Gemmobacter sp. 24YEA27: one gene and its partner. The protein of the gene in region 1 interacts with the protein of each later gene in a pairwise test. Links are inferred from orthologs where the notes say so. Each region holds a gene or a part of one and is shown in the gene's direction. Other genes may lie near its edges. The genes, in order: secB and secA.

Region 1 (6,453 bases):
CCCTGTTCGGCCACGAGCCAGGGCAGTTCCGAGAAATCCGAGAACCGCGCGGTCTGCGGCATCTCTTCGGCCGGCGATTTGCGGTAGCCTTCGGTGTAGAGGAGGAAGGGCAGCCCGGCTGCGACCGCGGTATCGGCATCGACTTCGCTGTCGCCGACATAGAGTGCGGTCCCGCCGCCCAGTTCGGTGATGCACAGATGCAGGGGCGCGGGGTCCGGCTTCAGCGCGACGCGGCCCCCGCCGACGATGGCCGCGAAATAGCCGGTCAGCCCCATCTGATCGAGGACGATCCGCGCCGCCGTCTCGGGCTTATTGGTGCAGATGCCAAGCGGGTGGCCCGCGGCCTGCAAGGCGTCAAGCGCCGCGATCACACCGGGATAGATCCGGGTGCGCGCGGTGGGATCGGCCTCATATGCGGCCTCCATCGCGGCAACCAGCCGGGGATGTTGCGCCATGTCAACGCCCCGGGTCTCCATCGCGCGCCGCACCAGATTGGCGACGCCTTTGCCGATGAAAGAGGTGACCGTGGGAAGGTCAAAAGGCGCCTGGCCTTCGGCTTGGAACACCTGGTTCAGCGCGGCCTGGAGATCGGGGACGGAATCGATCAGCGTGCCGTCGAGGTCGAAGATGACCGGAGTTGCAGCGGCGGTCATTGGCGGGCTGCCTCGGCCACGGCGCGCAAAGCGCGGATATTTTCGCCATAAGGCGCGGGGTTTTTCACCGACCCGCCGGAGAAGACGGCAGATCCCGCCACCAGCACATCGGCGCCGGCTGCAACGACCAGCGGGGCGGTCTCGGTGGTGACGCCGCCATCGATCTCGATATGGATCGGGCGATCGCCGATCATGGCGCGCAGACGGCGGATCTTGTCGATCTGCGACAGGATCAGCTTTTGCCCGCCAAAGCCCGGATTGACCGTCATCACATTGATCAGGTCGATCTGGTCGAGCAGATATTCCACCGATTCAATGCCGGTCGCGGGGTTGAGGCAGATCCCCGCCTTGACGCCGTATCCCCGGATCGCCTGAAGCGAGCGATGCATATGCGGGCCCGCTTCGAGATGGACCGAGATGAAATCGGCGCCGGCTTTGGCAAAGGATTCGAGATAGGCATCGACCGGCGCGATCATCAGATGGACATCCATCACGCCTTTGATATGCGGCCGGATCGCGGCGCAGGTCGCCGGGCCGAAGGTGATATTCGGAACGAAATGCCCGTCCATCACATCGACATGCACCCAATCGGCACCCTGGGCCTCGATCGCTTCGCATTCGGCGCCGAAATTGGCGAAATCGGCTGAGAGGATCGAAGGGGCGATTTTGATCGCGCGCGAGAAGCTCATATGCGGGGCCTTTCCGACTGGGATGCGCCTGAAATAGCCGTGATCGGGTCCTGGTGCCAGAGCGGATTGCGGCCGCTGTCAGCCTCGCGGCGTCAGCCCCGGCGCAGCCAGACATAAAAGGCGCCGGTGCCGCCATGTTTCAGATGCGCTTCGGTCACTTCCTGCACCACTGCCGACAAAGGCGGCAGGCGCAGCCAGTGCGGCACCTGATGGCGCAGCGCGCCGATGGGGCGCGGCACCGGCTCATAGACCTGTTTGCCCTTGCCAGTGATCACCAGCACCAGCCGCTTGCCCGAAGCCTGCGCCCCCATCAGAAAGGCGATCAGTTCGGGATGCGCCACGGCAAGCGTCATACCGTGCAGGTCGATCCGTGCCTCGGGCGCGATCTTGCCGCGTATCATCTTTTTGTGCAGCCCGGCATCCATCCGCAATGGCGGCGGCGCGGCGGGCTTTTGCACGGGGGGCGCCTTTTCGCCAAGCCGAAACCGCGGCAGTGCCGGTTTTGGCGGCGGGGGAGGCGGCAGGGTCTCTTTCGGGAAGATGGCCTCTTGCGCCACATCCTCGGGGATCGCCCCGTTCGGCACATCATGCATCGGGCGCAGGGTCCGCGCCACAGCCTGCCAGAGGTCACGTTCCTCGGGGCGGAGCACCCTTCGCCGCGCCAAGGCTCAGTTCCCCCCGGTCAGCGCCCAGGCGCGGTCGATGGGCAAAAGCTGCACCATCCGCCCGCCATCGCGCACGATCCCGGCGGCATCGCCTGCGCGGTCGCCATAGCCGTAGAAAATATCCGCCCGCTGCGCGCCCTTGATCGCGCCGCCGGTATCCTGCGCCACCATCAGCCGGCTGAGGGCCGCCTGGCCCTCTTTCTCGATCCATACGGGCGCGCCCAGTGGCACGAAAGCCGGGTCGACGGCCAGCGAGCGCATCGGCGTGATCGACTTGCCCATCGCGCCGATCGGGCCCTTTTCGGGGGGCAGATTGCTGATCTTGCGGAAGAAAATATAAGAGGGGTTGTGGTTCAGCAATTCGGCTCCGATGGCCGGATTGCGGCGCACAAAGGCCTGGATGGTCTGGGCCGAGACCTGATGCGCCGCGAACATGCCGCGCCGCACCATCTCTTGCCCGACCGAGCGATAGGCATGGCCGTTGCGGCCCGCATAGCCCAGCCGGATCGTCGATCCATCGGTCATCTTCACCCGGCCCGAGCCCTGGATATGCAGAAAGAACACTTCAACCGGATCGTCGATCCAGGCGATTTCCAGCCCGCGCCCGCGCAAAGCCCCGGCTTCGATCTCGGAACGGCTGTAATAGACCATGCCGTCCTGCAGATCCGGCGGGCGGCGGTACAGTGGCCAGGCATAGGTGGGGGTGCGGACCGGCGAGCCATTCAGCTCCGGCTCGTAATAGCCGGTGAAAAGTGCCGGCGGCTTGCCGATGATCACCGGGCGGAACAGGAGTTCAAAAAACGCCCGCGCCGAGGCATTGTCTTTCGGCACGTCGCCGGCCAGCTTGCAGACCGGGCGCCAGTAAGGGGCATCAAGCTGGTTGCAGGTGACAAGAAACGCCTCGAGCGCCTCAAGCTGTCCGCCCTCGCGCCAGCCGGACAGGGATTCGAACTCCACCATCTCGGCGCGCGCCTCATCGGCGCCCGTCACCGCAGCCAGTCCGACCAGTAATGCGATGACCAGAGGGCGCAGCAGCATGGCATCAGATCAGTCGCCGGTGGCGACCAGCTGCCAGTTCGGGTCATCCGACCCCATCTTGCGCGCAAAAACCCAGACGTCGCGCTGACGTTTGACGGCCTTGGCGTCGCCTTCGATGACCGTGCCGTCCTTGTCGCGCACCACCGAAGTCAGCTCGCCGACAAAGCGCACCGTCAGTTCGGCAAAGCCGGAAACCTGGTCAAAGGTCGCCTCTTGCAGCGCCATTTCCTTCAGTCCGACGAAATTCGCCTCGACCGTCAGGCCGCGCGCCTCGCGGGCCTGGATCACTTCGGAAAAGCTGGCCTCGACCTCGTCCCCGAGGAAATCGCGGATCGGGTCGAGATCGCCACGCTCAAAGGCCATCAGGATCATCTCATAGGCCTGACGCGCGCCCGAAAGGAACGGCGTCAGCGCGAAGGAGGGCTCGGCTTTCTTCATGCCCGCGAGGGCCTTTGCCGCATCCGAGCCCTCGGCCACATGATCGGTGATGTCACGGTCAGGCCCGCCCTCGATCACCTCGAATTCACGTTTCACCGGGGCCTGCGTATCCTCGAGCGGGAGCGGTGGCTTTTCGAAACCATCGCGGGTGCCAAGCACCGAACGGAGCTTGAGGACCAGAAAAATAGCGACCCCGGCAAGGACCAGGAGCTGGATAAGCATGGAATTCATCGGTCATCCCGCCAAAAAACACTGGCGCCGCCCTGTCGCGATGGCCGGAAGATGCGGCAAAGGCTTGGGGAGGCGTGATTGATCTCCTATGTAGGTTTTAGCAGGCCGCAAGTAAACCTTGCGACAATGATGCTTTCGACAAGGACCCCAAAATGCCGCGTTTTTTGCTGATTCTGGCCTGGCCACTGATTGAAATCGGTTTGTTTGTGGTTGTCGGGGGCTGGATTGGCCTCTGGGCGACCCTTGCCTGGGTGGTCGGGACGGCGGTTGTCGGCATTGTGATCCTGCGAATGGTGGCGCGGCGCGGCGCCGGGCTTTTGCGCAACGGCCTCAACGGTGGCCTGAACCGGGGGCTGAGCGGAGCAGCTATGGCGGGCGATGCGCCGGTTACCGGGCTGATGCGGGGGCTTGCAGCCGTCTTGCTGATTTTGCCGGGGTTTCTGACCGATGCGCTTGGTTTGTTGCTTTTGCTGCCGCCGGTGCAGGCTCTGGTGAAAGGCGCAGTGCTGGCCCGTGTCAGCGCCATGGGGGCCGGTGCGTTTTCGCAGCGTCAGGCGGGCGCCGGCAGGGGGCAGGCCAGCATGCAGCAAGGTGATGTGACGCTCGATGGCGAATGGGTCGAAGTGCCGCCCGAACATCCCGCGGCACCTGGTCGCAACCGCCCGTCGCGCTGGACCGAAATCGAATAGCTGCCTAGGGAGCTGAACCTGGTCATGGAACCGGAGCCACCCCACGGGCTGACCCCGGAGCTTTCCATTGAGCGCCGCCCCCCGCTCTGCTAGGGGAGGGCGGTAGCTTTGACTGGCGCGGCGCGCCCCCGGGCGGGCAAACTGCCTCTGCCCGCGCAAATTCCAGGAGGATTTCGATGGCCGAAGAAACAGGTGCAAACGGGGCTCAGGCTCCGCAGGTCCGGATGCAGGTTCTGGCGCAATATATCCGCGACATGAGTTTTGAAAATGTCGTGGTGCAAAAGGGCCTCGCCGGCGTCGAAGTGCAGCCCGATGTGCAGGTGGCGGTCAGCCTTGATGCGCGTAAACGCAGTGTCGAGAACCAGTATGACGTGATCACCAAATTCAAGGTCACCTCGAAGAACAAAACCAATGCCGAGACGCTGTTCCTGCTCGAACTGGAATATGGCGGCACCTTCCTGATCGACGGTGTGCCCGAGGATCAGCTGCATCCGTTCCTGCTGATCGAATGCCCGCGCCTTCTGTTCCCCTTCGTGCGCCGTATCATTTCGGATGTGACCCGCGACGGTGGCTTCCCGCCGCTGAATATCGACAATGTCGATTTTCTGGCACTTTACCGTCAGGAAATCGCGCGCCGCCAGGCCGCCCAGACCGAAGCCGCGCCGCTGGTCACCAACTGATCCGCGCGGAAGAACCGCAGAATATGACAAAGGCGGCAGAGCGATCTGCCGCCTTTTTGCTGTCTTGCCGGCTGTGATCAGAACCGGGGACCAGAACCGGGGATCAGACCCGGTGATAGGGGCCGCCCGCAAGGATCGTCGCTGCGCGGTAAAGCTGTTCGGCGAGCATCACCCGGACCAGCATATGGGGCCAGACCATCGCACCAAAGCTGATCGAGTGATCGGCTCTGGCCCTGAGGTCAGGGTGAATGCCATCGGCCCCACCGATCACAAAAGCCAGATCCTGCCGCCCGGCGTCGCGCCATTTCGCCAGCAGGCCCGCGAAATCCGGCGATGACAGCTGCCGCCCGCGCTCATCCAGGGTGCAGATCAGCGCGCCCGAAGGAATTGCCCGCGTCAGAAGCGCGGCCTCGGCCTCCATGCCGCCGCCCTTTTTGTCCTCGACCTCAATCTCGGCGGCGGGGCCAAGCGCCAGCGCGCGGCCCTGCTTGCCGAAACGGTCAAGGTAATCGTCGATCAGATCGCGTTCGGGCGAGGCACGCAGCCGCCCGACCACACAAAGATGAACCCGCACCGGCTTACAGGGTGCGGGCGGCCCCGACCTGTCCGGCGGGCAGCCACATCTTTTCCAGCTGGTAGAATTCACGCACTTCCGGGCGGAAGACATGGACGATCACATCGCCCGAATCGATCAGCACCCAGTCGCCGGTTTCTTTGCCTTCCATGCGGGAGACGATCCCGAAGGCCTGTTTCAGCCGTTCCGACAATTTCTCGGCAATCGCCGCCACCTGGCGCGACGAACGTCCCGAGCAGATCACCATGTAATCGGCAACATCCGAGCGGCCGCGCAGATCGATCAGCACGACATCCTCGGCCTTGTCATCCTCGACCGAGGACATGACGGCATCGCGAACGGCGTCCGAGCTGAATTCCGTCTGGGCAGGGCGTCCGGCGCGCGGGGCAACCGGCAGGCCGGTTGCAGGGTCAGTATGGGACAGGGAAGTGTCCTCCAAAGCAGCGCGCAAGCCCCGCGCCGGGCATCTCACGACAGCCTATCACCCGGAGCGGGTAATCTCAACATTCGACGGATCAGGTCGCATCGCGGTGGCGGCGGAGGGCTCAGAGCGCGAAGGCCGCAACTTCGGCCCGGGTGCCCGAATGGCAGCGCCAGACCATCACGTGACCCGCCATTGGCCGCCCGCCCACCGAGGCGGGCAGATCTTCGCGCCGCGGTGCAACCCGCTCTGTCAGCGCCTTTATCGCTGCTGACCGCGGGGGCGGGTGATCCGGATTGCCGGCTTGAAGCGCAAGGCCGCGCGGGCGGGGCATCTCATCGAAGGTGATCCCCTTCCTGCCCAGGACCGGGAGCT
Region 2 (12,815 bases), 650 kb from region 1 along the record:
GTTCTAAACAACCGGCAACCAAAAATACCATCCCGCATGGCCCAACGGAGACGAGTATGACCGCCCAGACCCGCGATTCCGGCTTTTTCACCGAATCTCTTTCCTCGCGCGACCCCGAGCTTTTCGGGGCTGTGCGCTCTGAACTTGGCCGCCAGCGCGATGAGATCGAGCTGATCGCGAGCGAGAACATCGTCTCCCTCGCGGTTCTGGAAGCCCAGGGCTCGGTGCTGACGAACAAATATGCCGAGGGGTATCCGGGCAAGCGCTATTACGGCGGCTGCCAGTATGTCGACATCGCCGAAACCCTCGCGATCGAGCGCGCGAAAGAGCTTTTTGGCTGCAAATTCGCCAATGTGCAGCCGAATTCCGGCAGCCAGATGAACCAGGCCGTCTTCCTCGCGCTTTTGCAGCCGGGCGACACCTTCATGGGGCTCGACCTGAATTCGGGCGGACACCTCACCCATGGCTCGCCGGTCAATATGTCGGGCAAGTGGTTCAAGGTCATATCTTACGGCGTGCGCCAGCAGGACCAGCGCCTCGATATGGACGAGGTGCGCAAGAAAGCCCTCGAGCACAGACCAAAGCTGATCCTGGCGGGGGGCACCGCCTATAGCCGCGAATGGGACTGGGCCGCCTTCCGGGCGATTGCTGATGAGATCGGCGCTTACCTCCATGTTGATATGGCACATATCGCGGGCCTTGTGGCCGGCGGCGTGCATGCCTCGCCGCTGCCGCATGCCCATGTGGTGACCACCACGACCCACAAGAGCCTGCGCGGCCCGCGTGGGGGTATGGTGCTCACAAATGATGAAGACATCGCTAAGAAAATCAATTCGGCGGTCTTCCCCGGCCTGCAGGGCGGCCCGCTGATGCATGTGATCGCCGCCAAAGCGGTCGCATTCGGCGAAGCGCTGCGCCCCGAGTTCAAGGCCTATGCAGCCCAGGTGAAAACCAATGCGGCAGCCATGGCGGATGAGCTGATGAAGGGCGGGATCGATATCGTCTCGGGCGGTACCGACAACCATCTTTGCCTCGCCGATCTGCGGCCCAAGAAAGTGACCGGCAAGGCGGCCGAGGCGGCGCTTGGCCGCGCCCATATCACCTGCAACAAGAACGGCGTGCCGTTTGATCCGGAAAAGCCGTTTGTGACCTCGGGCATCCGTCTGGGCGCGCCGGCAGGCACCACGCGCGGGTTCGGCGAGGCCGAATTCCGCCAGATCTCGCGCTGGATCGTCGAAGTGGTTGATGGGCTCGCCGCCAATGGCGAAGACGGCAACGGGGAGGTCGAGGCCAAAGTGAAGGCCGAGGTCCAGGCCCTGTGCGACAGGTTCCCGCTTTACCCGACCCTCTGACCACAAATGATAAACAAAAAGCGCCGAGAAACCCGGCGCTTTTTTTGTGGTGATATGAGGTCTAACTGAGGTCAGGCGCGACCGACTTGCGGGGTCGCCGCAACCGGGTGCCCGGTATAGGTGCGGTCATCCACCCGGATCACTACCGTACCATCCGCATTCTGGCTGACCATCAAACCCTGCACCGAAATGCAACTGCCGATTGAGATTGTGCGCAACATTCCTAACCTTCTCCCCCACAGGAATTTAATTAAGTTTCACTCAACATGCTCGATTTTGAAATAGATAATTTAAAGAAACGGAAACAGAAGCCGCAGAAAAGTCACAATTGTCACGGCGGCTCTTACAGCCAGTCGCGCAAAATCGGGATCAGGGGCAGGTCAGCAGGCGGCATCGGGTAGTCACGCAGCCTGTCAGGCGCAACCCAGGCGAGAACCTGACCCTCCCGCGCCACCGGAATGCCATCCCATTTGCGGCAGGCGAAAAGTGGCATCAACAGGTGGAAATCATCATAGCTGTGGCTGGCGAAGGTCAGCGGCGCAAGGCAGCTTTTCCAGGTATCGATGCCGATTTCTTCTTTCAGTTCGCGGATCAGGCAGGCCTCCGGGGTTTCACCCGGTTCGACCTTGCCACCGGGAAACTCCCACAGACCGGCGAGGCTTTTGCCTGGCGGGCGCTGTGCGAGAAGAATGCGGCCATCAGCATCAATCAGTGCGACGGCGGAAACGAGCAGGGTTTTCATATGGCTCTCAGTCTGGCCGGAGCCGGGGGCGCTGCCCCCGGCGACTGTCGGTTGGTTGAACCGGTGGCGCAAAAAATGTTCGCACCCCCGGGGTATTTACGGACAGAAAACTGTCAGGAACGATAGTCGGCGTTGATCGCGACATAGCGGTCGGTCAGATCGCAGGTCCAGACCGTGCGCCTTGCGCGGCCCATGCCAAGGCCGACATCGATCACCAGCTCCTGGCCCTTCATATAGCTGGCGCCGGCATCTTCGCTGTAGCCCGGTGATTTCCAGCCTTTTTCCGCCACAAGGATATCTCCGAAACGGATGGTAAGCCGGTCACGCTCGGCCTGGGCGCCCGATTTACCGACCGCCATCACGATGCGGCCCCAGTTAGGATCCTCGCCGGCGACCGCAGTTTTCACCAGCGGCGAATTTGCGATGGCGAAGGCCACCTTTGCCGCATCCGCATCAGTCGCGGCGCCCGAGACCCGCACCTCGATCAGCTTGGTCGCGCCCTCGCCGTCGCGCACGACCTGAAGCGCGAGATCCTGCATCACCTGGGCCAGCGCGGCATCGAATGCCTTAAGCACTGCACCTTTCAGCGGTGCGGCCTCTGACTGGCCGGTTGCGGCGACCAGCAGCGTGTCAGACGTCGAGGTGTCACTGTCGACGGTGATCGAGTTGAAACTGTCATCGACATGGCGCGAGACCAGTTTCTGCAGGCCCGCCTGGCTGATCTTTGCATCGGTGAAAATATAGACCAGCATCGTCGCCATATCGGGCGCGATCATGCCCGAGCCCTTGGCGATGCCGGCGATATGGATCGGGCCACCTTCGCCTTCGATCGTCGCGGTGGCGCCTTTGGGGAAGGTGTCGGTGGTCATGATCGCCTGAGCGGCGCCTTCAATCGCGGCCTCGGTCAGACCCTCGGTGAGATCACCGATCACGGCGGTGATCTTCTCCGCCGGCAGCGGCTCGCCGATCACGCCGGTCGAGGAAGAGAACACGCGCGTGGCCGGGATGCCGAGCGCTTTCGCGACAGCCCCCGTCACATCCGCCACCGCCTTATCGCCGATCTTGCCGGTGAAAGCGTTGGAATTGCCCGAGTTCACGATGATCGCCGCACCGTTGCCGGGCGCCGCCTTCAGAGCCAGTTTCGCCTCGCAATCCCGCACACAGCCCGAACGGGTGGTCGAACGGGTGAAGGCCCCGGCCATCACCGTGCCCGGGGCAAGCCGCACGAGCATCACATCCTTGCGGTTGCGATATTTGATCCCGGCCCCGATCGAGGCAAATTCTGCCCCCCGGATCACAGGCAGTGCCGGGAAACTGGCCGGAGCCAGCGGCGACACCGGATGCGCGGCCTTATGGACCACCGCCGCGACCTCGTTCAGCGCGCCCGAGGCCGCGCCGGAGACCGCTTCGGTCACGCGGTCTTTCAGCTTGCGCACCTTCTTCTTCAGGTTCTTCGCTTCGGCTTTCCAGTCAGTCTTTGCCATTCTATCCCCCGCCGCTCAATCAATCAGAGCGTTATTCTTCAAAAGAGCCGGATCGATGCCCTCACCCGGCTTTGTGATTGTCGCCGCGCCTGTCAGCTCGGTGATCTTCGCCGCGATTGCACGTTCCTCGACTTCGCCCGCGAGCACATCGCGCACCTCGTCCAGCGTCGGAGCCGGGCGGTCGCGGCTTTTATGAACCAGGATCAGGTGCCAGCCGAAATCGCTCTGCACCGGATCGGTCACTTTGCCTTGGGTCGCAGCCGCCACCCCATCCGCGAAGGGCTTCACCATGCGGTCCAGCGTGAACCAGCCCAGTTCGCCCCCCTGCTCTCCCGACCCCGGATCATTCGATGCTTCCTTCGCGAGGGCCGCGAAATCCGCGCCGCCATCCAGTTCGGCCTTCAGCTCCTTCGCCTCGGTCTCGGTCTCAACCAGAATATGCGCCGCACTGTATTCCTTTTGTGGCACGTAATCAGCGTATTTCTCATCCCAGGCCTTTTGCAGGGCTGCATCGGTCACCGCTGCACTGGCCACATCCGAAATCACAATACCCGAGAAATAGCCGCGCTCGGTATTGACGATCACCGCCTTGTCGCGCGGACTTTTCTGGCTATGAGCCTGGGCCAGGGCCTCCTGCTGGATCAGCTGTTCCAGAATGCCGTTGAAGAGAACGTCATCGGCGAGGCTCAGATACTGGTCGGGCAGGCTTTCCCGCAGGGCGATCATCTGGCCGAGGGTGATCTCGGTTCCGTTCACGGTTGCAACCACGGTCGCAGCGGTTTCCCCCTCTGCCAGGGCCGGCCCGTTCGCAAGCCCGGTCGCGAGCCCGGCGAAAGCAGCGGCCACCCAGAAAACGGCAGCCCCCAGACGCTTTTCTATGGCCATTTCAGCTTCTCCCGATCTGCCGCAGAGCCTGCGAACGTTGACTATGATCCTTGCAGCCCTTACATCGCGACAGTCGCGTGATCGGGGCGCAAATACGGACCTACCCGGCTTTTCTATGGAAGGCGTTAAGGGCGGGCAAGTCACAGCCTCACGAGATCACGCAGGAACGACCGCACGGAGAGATCATGCTGGGTCTGGGAACGCTCGCGAAAAAGGTCTTTGGCACCGCCAATGACCGCAAGGTCAAGGCCACTCGGTCGCTGGTCTCCAAAATCAACGCGCTCGAGCCGGAATTTGCCGCGCTGAGCGATGAGGGCCTTGTCGCGAAGACCCGGGACTTTCAAAAGCGTGTGCAGGAAGGTGGCGAGAGCCTCGACGATATCCTGCCCGAAGCTTTCGCGAATTGCCGCGAAGGGGCGAAACGTTCGCTGGGGCTGCGCGCCTTTGATGTGCAGCTGATGGGCGGGATCTTCCTGCATCAGGGCAATATCGCCGAGATGCGGACCGGCGAAGGCAAGACGCTCGTCGCGGCTTTTCCGGCCTATCTCAACGCCCTGACTGGCAAGGGCGTGCATGTCGTGACCGTCAACGACTATCTCGCGAAGCGCGATGCTGACACAATCGGCAAGGTTCATGCCAAACTCGGCCTGACGACCGGCGTGATCTACCCCTGGCAGCCCGACCCGGAAAAGCGCGCCGCCTATGCCGCCGATGTCACCTATGCGACCAATAACGAGCTCGGCTTCGACTACCTTCGCGACAATATGAAGGGCTCGATTGAAGAGATGATGCAGCGCGGCCATAATTTCGCGATTGTGGACGAGGTCGACTCGATCCTGATCGACGAAGCCCGCACGCCGCTGATCATCTCGGGGCCGAGCCAGGACCGCAGCGACCTTTATCTCTCGGTCGACCGACTGATCCCTTCGCTGGTCGAAGAGGATTTCACCCTCGACGAAAAAGCCCGCAACGTCACCTATACCGAAGCCGGCAACGACCATATCGAAGAGCTTTTGCGTGAAGCGGGCGTGCTGCCGGAAGGCCAGCACCTTTTCGCACCGGAATCGACCTCGATCGTTCACCATATGAACCAGGCGCTGCGCGCTCATAAGATGTTCCACCGCGACCAGCAGTATATTGTCCGTGACGATGAAATCGTACTGATCGACGAGTTCACCGGCCGCATGATGAAGGGCCGCCGGTTGTCGGACGGCCTGCATCAGTCCATCGAGGCGAAAGAGGGCGTGACGATCCAGCCCGAAAACGTGACGCTCGCCTCGGTGACCTTCCAAAATTACTTCCGCCTTTACAACAAGCTGGCCGGCATGACCGGCACTGCCGCGACCGAGGCGGAAGAGTTCATGCAGATCTACGGGCTGGGTGTGGTCGAAGTGCCCACCAACCGCCCCGTGGCGCGCAAGGACGAACACGATCAGGTCTACCGCACCGCCCGCGAGAAATTCCAGGGCATCGTCGAGACCATCCGCGAGGCGCATGAGATCGGTCAGCCGCTGTTGGTCGGCACCACCTCGATCGAGAAATCCGAAGAGCTTTCGGCCATGCTGAAAGCTGAAGGCATCGCGCATAACGTGCTGAACGCCCGCCAGCATGAGCAGGAGGCGAAGATTGTCGCCGATGCCGGCCGTCTGGGTGCGGTGACCATTGCGACCAATATGGCCGGACGCGGCACCGATATTCAGCTCGGCGGCAATGTCGAGATGAAGGTGATCGAAGAGCTTGACGCCAATCCGGATGCAGATCCGGTGGCGCTGCGCGCCCGGATCGAGGCGGAACATGCCGATGAAAAGGCGAAGGTGCTCGACGCCGGCGGGCTTTTCGTGCTTGCCACCGAACGCCATGAATCGCGCCGTATCGACAATCAGCTGCGCGGACGGTCGGGCCGTCAGGGTGACCCGGGGCGGTCCTCGTTCTTCCTGTCGCTGGAAGATGACCTGATGCGGATCTTCGGGTCCGAACGGCTCGACAAGATCCTCTCGACGCTGGGGATGAAGGAAGGCGAGGCGATTGTTCACCCCTGGGTCAACAAATCGCTGGAAAAGGCCCAGGCGAAAGTCGAAGGTCGCAATTTTGACGTGCGCAAGTCGCTCTTGCGGTTTGACGATGTGATGAATGACCAGCGCAAGGCCGTGTTCAGCCAGCGCCAGGACATCCTCAGGGCTGAACATGTCTCGGAAATTGCCGAGGATATGCGCCACCATGTGATCGACGACATGGTCGATGAATTCATGCCGCCGAAAACCTATCCCGACGCCTGGAACCTTGAGGGCCTGCGCGAGGCCGGCCGCCAGCGGCTGAACATGGATATGCCCATCGAGACATGGGCCGCCGAAGAGGGTGTCGATCAGGCCGCGATGGCCGAGCGCATCATCGAACACTCCGACCGCTATATGGCTGAAAAGCTTGAAGCTTTTGGCTCCACAACCATGGTGCAGATCGAAAAGCAGGTGCTTTTGCAGGCCATCGACGGCAAATGGCGCGATCATCTTCTGCGGCTGGAACACCTGCGGTCGGTGATCCATTTCCGCCAATATGCGCAGCGCGATCCGCTGAACGAATACAAGACCGAGGCGTTCCAGCTGTTCGAGACCATGCTTGGCAGCCTGCGTCTGCAGGTGACGGAACAGCTGTCGCGCATCCGCCCGCTCTCGAAAGAAGAGCAGGATGCGATGATGGCGCAATTGCTGGCGCAGCAACAGGCCGCCGCCGGGATCGAGGTCGGGCCGGCCGCTGCGCCTGCAGACCCCGCGCCCGCCGAACCCGCGCCGGCAGCCCCGCTTGCGTCAGGCTTTGACGAATCGGACCCTGCCAGCTGGGGCAATCCTGGCCGCAATGATCCCTGCCCCTGCGGATCGGGCGAGAAATTCAAACATTGCCACGGCAAGCTGGTCTGAAAATCCGGAAAAAATGACATAAAAGGGGCGGCATTAACCGCCCCTTTTCAATTCGGTGGTTCCCTTATGGGAAACATTCCACAGGCTCGCCACGGGATTGCCGCGATCTCTCGCGATATTGGCACCAATGCGGGCGATTCCGGGTATGCTGACTATGGGTACGAAACGCACTATTTTGCGCGTGACGGTGGTTCTCTTCCTTGCTCTGGGGGCGGGGCATCTTGTGCAGACGATGCATAAGAACCAGCCCGGGCAGGTGGCAAAGTCTGGTTCACTCGGTGGGCTGCAACAGGTTGTCGCCGGGGCAGAGCACCGGATCCGTCCGAAATCCGGGGATGACGCGCGCTCTGCCGTGACAGTCATCCATCCCCCGCAGATCCAGGATGAGCCCGTGGCCGCCCCTGCCCGACCTGTGCGCAGCGATGATCAGTCCGCACTGACCGGTGGCACTGACAGATTTGCAAATGTTGCGCTGCCGAGGCCTCTGGCCGCCATCACAGATCCTGGCGTCTGAGCATCACACCGCTGTGCCTGGCTCAGCTGAGGCCGGTTCCCTCCATTAAGGTGTTGAAGAATCCGGCATCGCAGCAGAAAATGGCGGTGGTGAATTAATCCCGGTGGGAAAAGATGCTAACGCGGCCAGGCGCGGCGATTTTCTTCGCTGTGCTGTCTTTCCTGTCTCACTCGCCTGTCGTGCAGCCCGCCCAGGCGCAGGATATCACGCTGATCTCGCGTGAGGGGAGTATCGTCCTGCCCGGCAGCCTTCAGGGCTATGACGGCGAGTTTTACCGGATCGAAACCGCCTGGGGGCTGCTGACCGTCGATGGCCAGGGCGTGATCTGCGAGGGACCCGCCTGTCCGGATCTGACCACCCCTCATGCCGATATCCGCGTGGTCGGCGCCCCGGATGCCGGGGCAAGGCTGTTGCCCGGCCTTTTCAGCAGCTTTGCCGCCGTGCGCGGATTGGCCTTTCGCGAAGTGGCACCGCAGAATGGTGCCTCCTGGGCGGCGCAAATCTACAAGGCACAGGATGAAACCGTCCTTGCCGATGTCTCTTTCTCGCCAATGCTGCCCGGCCAGGCCCAGGCGGCGCTGGCAAGTGGTGCCGCGGAAATGGAACTCTCCGCTTCGCCCTCGCGTGCTTCGGGAGCGCGCCCGATAGCGCTGGACGCCCTGGTGCCGGTTATGGCCCCGGGCAATCCGACGCCGAAGATCTCGACCGTAAATCTGGCGAAAGTTCTCGCCGGTCAGCTGAAGAACTGGCGCGATCTCGGCGGGCCGGACATGCCGATCGTCCTGCACGCGCTGGAGCCCGATACCGACATGACGCGCGCCCTGTCGGAACGCCTCGGCGCGCCGATAAAGGCCGATATAGTTCACCCCGATATGAAGAGCCTCGCCGAGGCGGTGGCGAAAGACCCTTGGGCCCTGGCAATCACCGGCCGTGCCGAGATGGCCCCCGCGATTCCCGCCCCGCTAGTCGACAGCTGCGGCTTTCCACTGCTGCCGCTGCCGATTTCTGTCAAAGCCGAGGACTATCCCCTGGCTTTGCCACAATTCCTGATCCCCGCCCCGCGTCGCATTCCGGTCTTCGCGCGCGAGTTCCTGGAGTTCACCGCCACCCCCCGCGCGGGCCATGTCGTATCCGCGGCCGGCTTTATCGACCGCTCGGTCGAAGCCGCGCCGATGACCCAGGACGGTCTGCGGCTGATCAATGCGATCCTCGGCGCCGGCGATGATGTGACGCTTGGCGATCTGAAACGGCTCGCCGAAGTGATGAACGGCGCTGACCGGCTGTCGCTGACCTTCCGCTTTGAAGAAAACACCTCCATTCTGGATGCGACCAGCCAGGAGAACCTGGCCCAGCTGGCGCGGATGATCGCGTCCGAGAGCTTCCCCTCCAAGACGCTGATTCTTGCCGGCTTTTCTGACGGCAAGGGCGAAGCAAGTGCCAATAAGGCGCTTTCGGCGGAACGCGCCGAACGGGTGGCCCAGGATCTGGCGGATCTCGCACCGGATCTGCGGGCGGATCAGATACCGGTGACCGAGGGCTTTGGCGAGGCGCTGCCGATGGCCTGCGATGAGACCGTCATTGGCCGCCGGCTGAACCGCCGTGTCGAATTGTGGATCGTGCCGAATTTTACGCCTGAACCGCTCTGATCAGAGATAGCCCTGCGAGCGGAAGCTCATTTCCCTTCCCTTGCCGATAACCAGATGGTCGTGAAGCGTGATGTTCAGCGCACGGCAGGCATCCTGAACCCGAAGTGTCATGGTGACATCGCAATCCGAAGGCGTCGGGTCGCCCGACGGGTGGTTGTGGACCAGGATCAGCGCCGAAGCGTTCAGTTCCAGCGCCCGTTTCACAACCTCGCGCGGATAGACCGGGACGTGATCGACAGTGCCCCGCGCCTGTTCCTCATCTGCGATCAGCACATTCTTGCGGTCGAGAAACAGGATGCGGAACTGTTCGGTCTCTCGATGCGCCATCACCGTATGACAATAATCCAGCAGCGCATCCCAGGAGGAAAGCACTGGCTGGTTGATCACCCGCGCCCGCATCATCCTCTGCGCCGCCGCGCCGACGATATGCAGCTCCAGCGCCACTGCCTCGCCAACGCCCTTCACCTGCATCAGCCGGACCAGCGGCGCCGTGACCACGCGGTTGAAATCGCCAAAGGTCTCGAGCAGCAGACGCGCCAACGGCTTTACATCCTGCCGGGGGATCGCCCGGAACAACAGCAGTTCCAAAAGCTCGTAATCGGGCATCGCCACCGCCCCGCCTTCGAGAAAACGGGTGCGTAACCTTCGGCGGTGGTCCTGGATATAGCTGGGAAGCCGTCCACCAGGCGCAGTTGCCACCGGCGTGGCAAGGGCCTCATCCCCGAAAGGGAGGAAGGGCGGCAGGGGTGATTCTGCGAAGGAATGATGCTGTGCCATGACAGCAGATTGCGGCCCAGCGGTTTAGAAAGACTTAACAACACAGTTAACCACGGAAATATCCACAACCTCATTGCAGGCAGCAAAAAGGCCGGCCCCGCCTGCGGAACCGGCCCTATATCATCAGGACTGAACGGCTCAGCCCTTCATCCCATCCCAGAAGCCTTTGACTTTCGAGAAGAAATTTGACCCCTCCGGGTTATTTTCTTCTGAGAGCTTCTCGAATTCGGTCAGCAGCTCTTTCTGGCGCGACGTCAGATTGACCGGCGTTTCGACCCGCAGCTCGATCACCATATCGCCAACCCCGCCGCCGCGCAGCGCCGGCATCCCCTTGCCCCTGAGCCGCATCTGTTTCCCGGATTGCGCTCCGGCGGGGACCTTCACGCGGCTGCGTCCGCCGTCGATGGTCGGCACTTCGACCTCGCCGCCAAGGGCGGCGCGAGCCATGGAAATCGGCACCGGGAAGAAAAGATGCACGCTGTCGCGCTGGAAGAGTGCGTGCTCTTTCACCTCGATAAAGATGTAAAGATCGCCGGAAGGTCCGCCGCGCAGCCCCGCCTCGCCCTCACCGGCGAGCCGGATGCGGGTGCCGGTCTCGACACCGGCCGGGATATTCACCGACAACTGGCGGTCTTTTTCAAGCCGCCCTGCCCCGTGGCAGTTTTTGCAGGGGTTCTTAATGATCTGACCGGTGCCCGAGCAGTTCGGACAGGTGCGCTCGACGGTAAAAAAGCCCTGCTGCGCCCGCACTTTGCCCATGCCCGAACAGGTCGGGCAGGTCTGCGGCTCGGCGCCGCCTTCTGCGCCCGACCCGTGACAAATATCGCATTGCACCGAGCCCGGCACCGAGATCGTCTTATGGACGCCCTTCCAGGCTTCCTCCAGCGACACCCGCAGGTTATAGCGCAGGTCGGATCCGCGCTGCGCCCGTTGCCGGCCACCACCGCCGCCGCCGCCCTGGCCTCGCCCGCCCATAAAGTCGCCAAAGAGATCCTCGAACACATCCGAGAACGCGCTCGCGAAATCGCCCTGCTGGTTAAAGCCGCCGCGCTGGCCACCGCCACCCATGCCGCCCTCGAACGCCGCGTGACCAAAGCGGTCATAAGCGGCCTTCTTCTCGGCATCCTTCAGAACGTCATAGGCCTCGTTCGCTTCTTTGAACTGAGCCTCGGCCTCTGGATTGTCAGAGTTGCGGTCGGGATGAAGCTCTTTCGCCTTCTGGCGATAGGCTTTCTTCAACTCATCAGCGCTGGCCCCGCGGGATACCCCGAGAACCTCGTAGTAGTCGCGTTTTGCCATAGCAAAAGCCCTCTCCTGACCGGCGAAGGGCGACCCATTGGGCCGCCCCCGTTTCCGGTCAAATCGGAATTACTTCCGCTTGTTGTCGCCAAGATCCTCGAAGTCGGCATCGACGATGGTGTCGTCATCGACCGGACGCGCCGCGTCGCCATCATCGTCGCTGGCCTCGCCGGCCTGCGCCTTGTAGATCGCTTCGCCAAGCCGCATTGCCGCCTCGGTGAGGTTCTGGATCCCCGATTTGATCTTGCCGGGATCTTCGCCTTTCAGCGCCTCTTCCAGCGGGACCATGGCGAATTCAATCGCCTCAACCGTCGACGGATCGACTTTCTCGCCGTGTTCCTTCAGCGATTTCTTCGTGGAATCGAGCAGACTCTCGCCCTGGTTCTTCGCCTCGACCAGCTCACGCCGTGCCTTATCGGCATCGGCATTGGCCTCGGCGTCGCGGACCATTTTCTCGATATCCTCATCCGAGAGACCGCCCGAGGCCTGGATGGTGATCTTATGCTCGCGATTGGTGCCCTTGTCTTTCGCCGACACCGACACGATGCCGTTGGCATCGATGTCGAAGGTCACTTCGATCTGCGGCACACCGCGCGGCGCGGGCGGGATCTGTTCCAGGTTGAACTGGCCGAGGATCTTGTTATCCGCCGCCATTTCGCGCTCGCCCTGGAAGACGCGGATCGTCACAGCCGACTGGTTGTCCTCGGCGGTCGAGAAGACCTGCGATTTCTTGGTCGGGATCGTGGTATTGCGGTCGATCAGGCGGGTGAAGACACCGCCCAGCGTCTCGATGCCCAGCGAAAGCGGGGTCACGTCGAGCAGAACCACGTCTTTCACGTCGCCCTGCAACACGCCGGCCTGAACGGCTGCGCCCATCGCCACGACTTCGTCCGGGTTCACGCCTTTATGCGGCTCTTTGCCGAAGAACTTGGTGACCTCTTCGATCACGCGCGGCATCCGGGTCATACCGCCGACCAGAACCACCTCGTCGATATCGTCCTTCGACAGGCCCGCATCTTTCAGCGCGGCCGCACAGGGCTTCATCGACTTGACGATCAGGTCGCCAACCAGGTTTTCCAGCTTCGCACGGGTCAGCTTGACCACAAGGTGGAGCGGCTGGCCCGTGTTCTTGTCCATCGAGATGAACGGCTGGTTGATCTCGGTCTGGCTTGCGCTGGACAGTTCGATCTTGGCCTTTTCAGCC

The links.
Region 2: the proteins of secB (region 1) and secA interact in binary tests that used the Escherichia coli proteins (3 or more experiments, as listed by UniProt). The link is inferred for Gemmobacter sp. 24YEA27 from one-to-one orthologs.

Annotation. Positions count from the first base shown.
Region 1 is NZ_JASJPW010000001.1:960,368-966,820, forward strand. The notes cover bases 3,565-6,331. They hold secB (protein-export chaperone SecB), read left to right. Parts: upstream 3,565-4,579; coding sequence 4,580-5,083; downstream 5,084-6,331. Other genes in these bases: QNO18_RS04725 (Tim44/TimA family putative adaptor protein), read right to left, coding at 3,565-3,714; QNO18_RS04730 (FxsA family protein), read left to right, coding at 3,867-4,403; rlmH (23S rRNA (pseudouridine(1915)-N(3))-methyltransferase RlmH), read right to left, coding at 5,187-5,657; rsfS (ribosome silencing factor), read right to left, coding at 5,662-5,982; QNO18_RS04750 (hypothetical protein), read right to left, coding at 6,203-6,331. Also shown: gph (phosphoglycolate phosphatase), read right to left, coding at 1-653; rpe (ribulose-phosphate 3-epimerase), read right to left, coding at 650-1,342; QNO18_RS04715 (Smr/MutS family protein), read right to left, coding at 1,435-2,007; QNO18_RS04720 (MltA domain-containing protein), read right to left, coding at 2,011-3,039; more of QNO18_RS04725, read right to left, coding at 3,055-3,564; more of QNO18_RS04750, read right to left, coding at 6,332-6,453. UniProt on the Escherichia coli protein: One of the proteins required for the normal export of some preproteins out of the cell cytoplasm. It is a molecular chaperone that binds to a subset of precursor proteins, maintaining them in a translocation-competent state.
Region 2 is NZ_JASJPW010000001.1:314,203-327,017, forward strand. Bases 4,337-7,575 are described here. They hold secA (preprotein translocase subunit SecA), read left to right. Parts: upstream 4,337-4,648; coding sequence 4,649-7,375; downstream 7,376-7,575. Other genes in these bases: QNO18_RS01610 (peptidylprolyl isomerase), read right to left, coding at 4,337-4,463; QNO18_RS01620 (hypothetical protein), read left to right, coding at 7,530-7,575. Also shown: glyA (serine hydroxymethyltransferase), read left to right, coding at 57-1,352; QNO18_RS01595 (hypothetical protein), read right to left, coding at 1,424-1,573; QNO18_RS01600 ((deoxy)nucleoside triphosphate pyrophosphohydrolase), read right to left, coding at 1,696-2,094; bifunctional glutamate N-acetyltransferase/amino-acid acetyltransferase ArgJ, read right to left, coding at 2,208-3,578; more of QNO18_RS01610, read right to left, coding at 3,594-4,336; more of QNO18_RS01620, read left to right, coding at 7,576-7,889; QNO18_RS01625 (phosphate ABC transporter substrate-binding/OmpA family protein), read left to right, coding at 8,003-9,535; DNA repair protein RadC, read right to left, coding at 9,536-10,312; molecular chaperone DnaJ, read right to left, coding at 10,451-11,611. UniProt on the Escherichia coli protein: Required for protein export, interacts with the SecYEG preprotein conducting channel.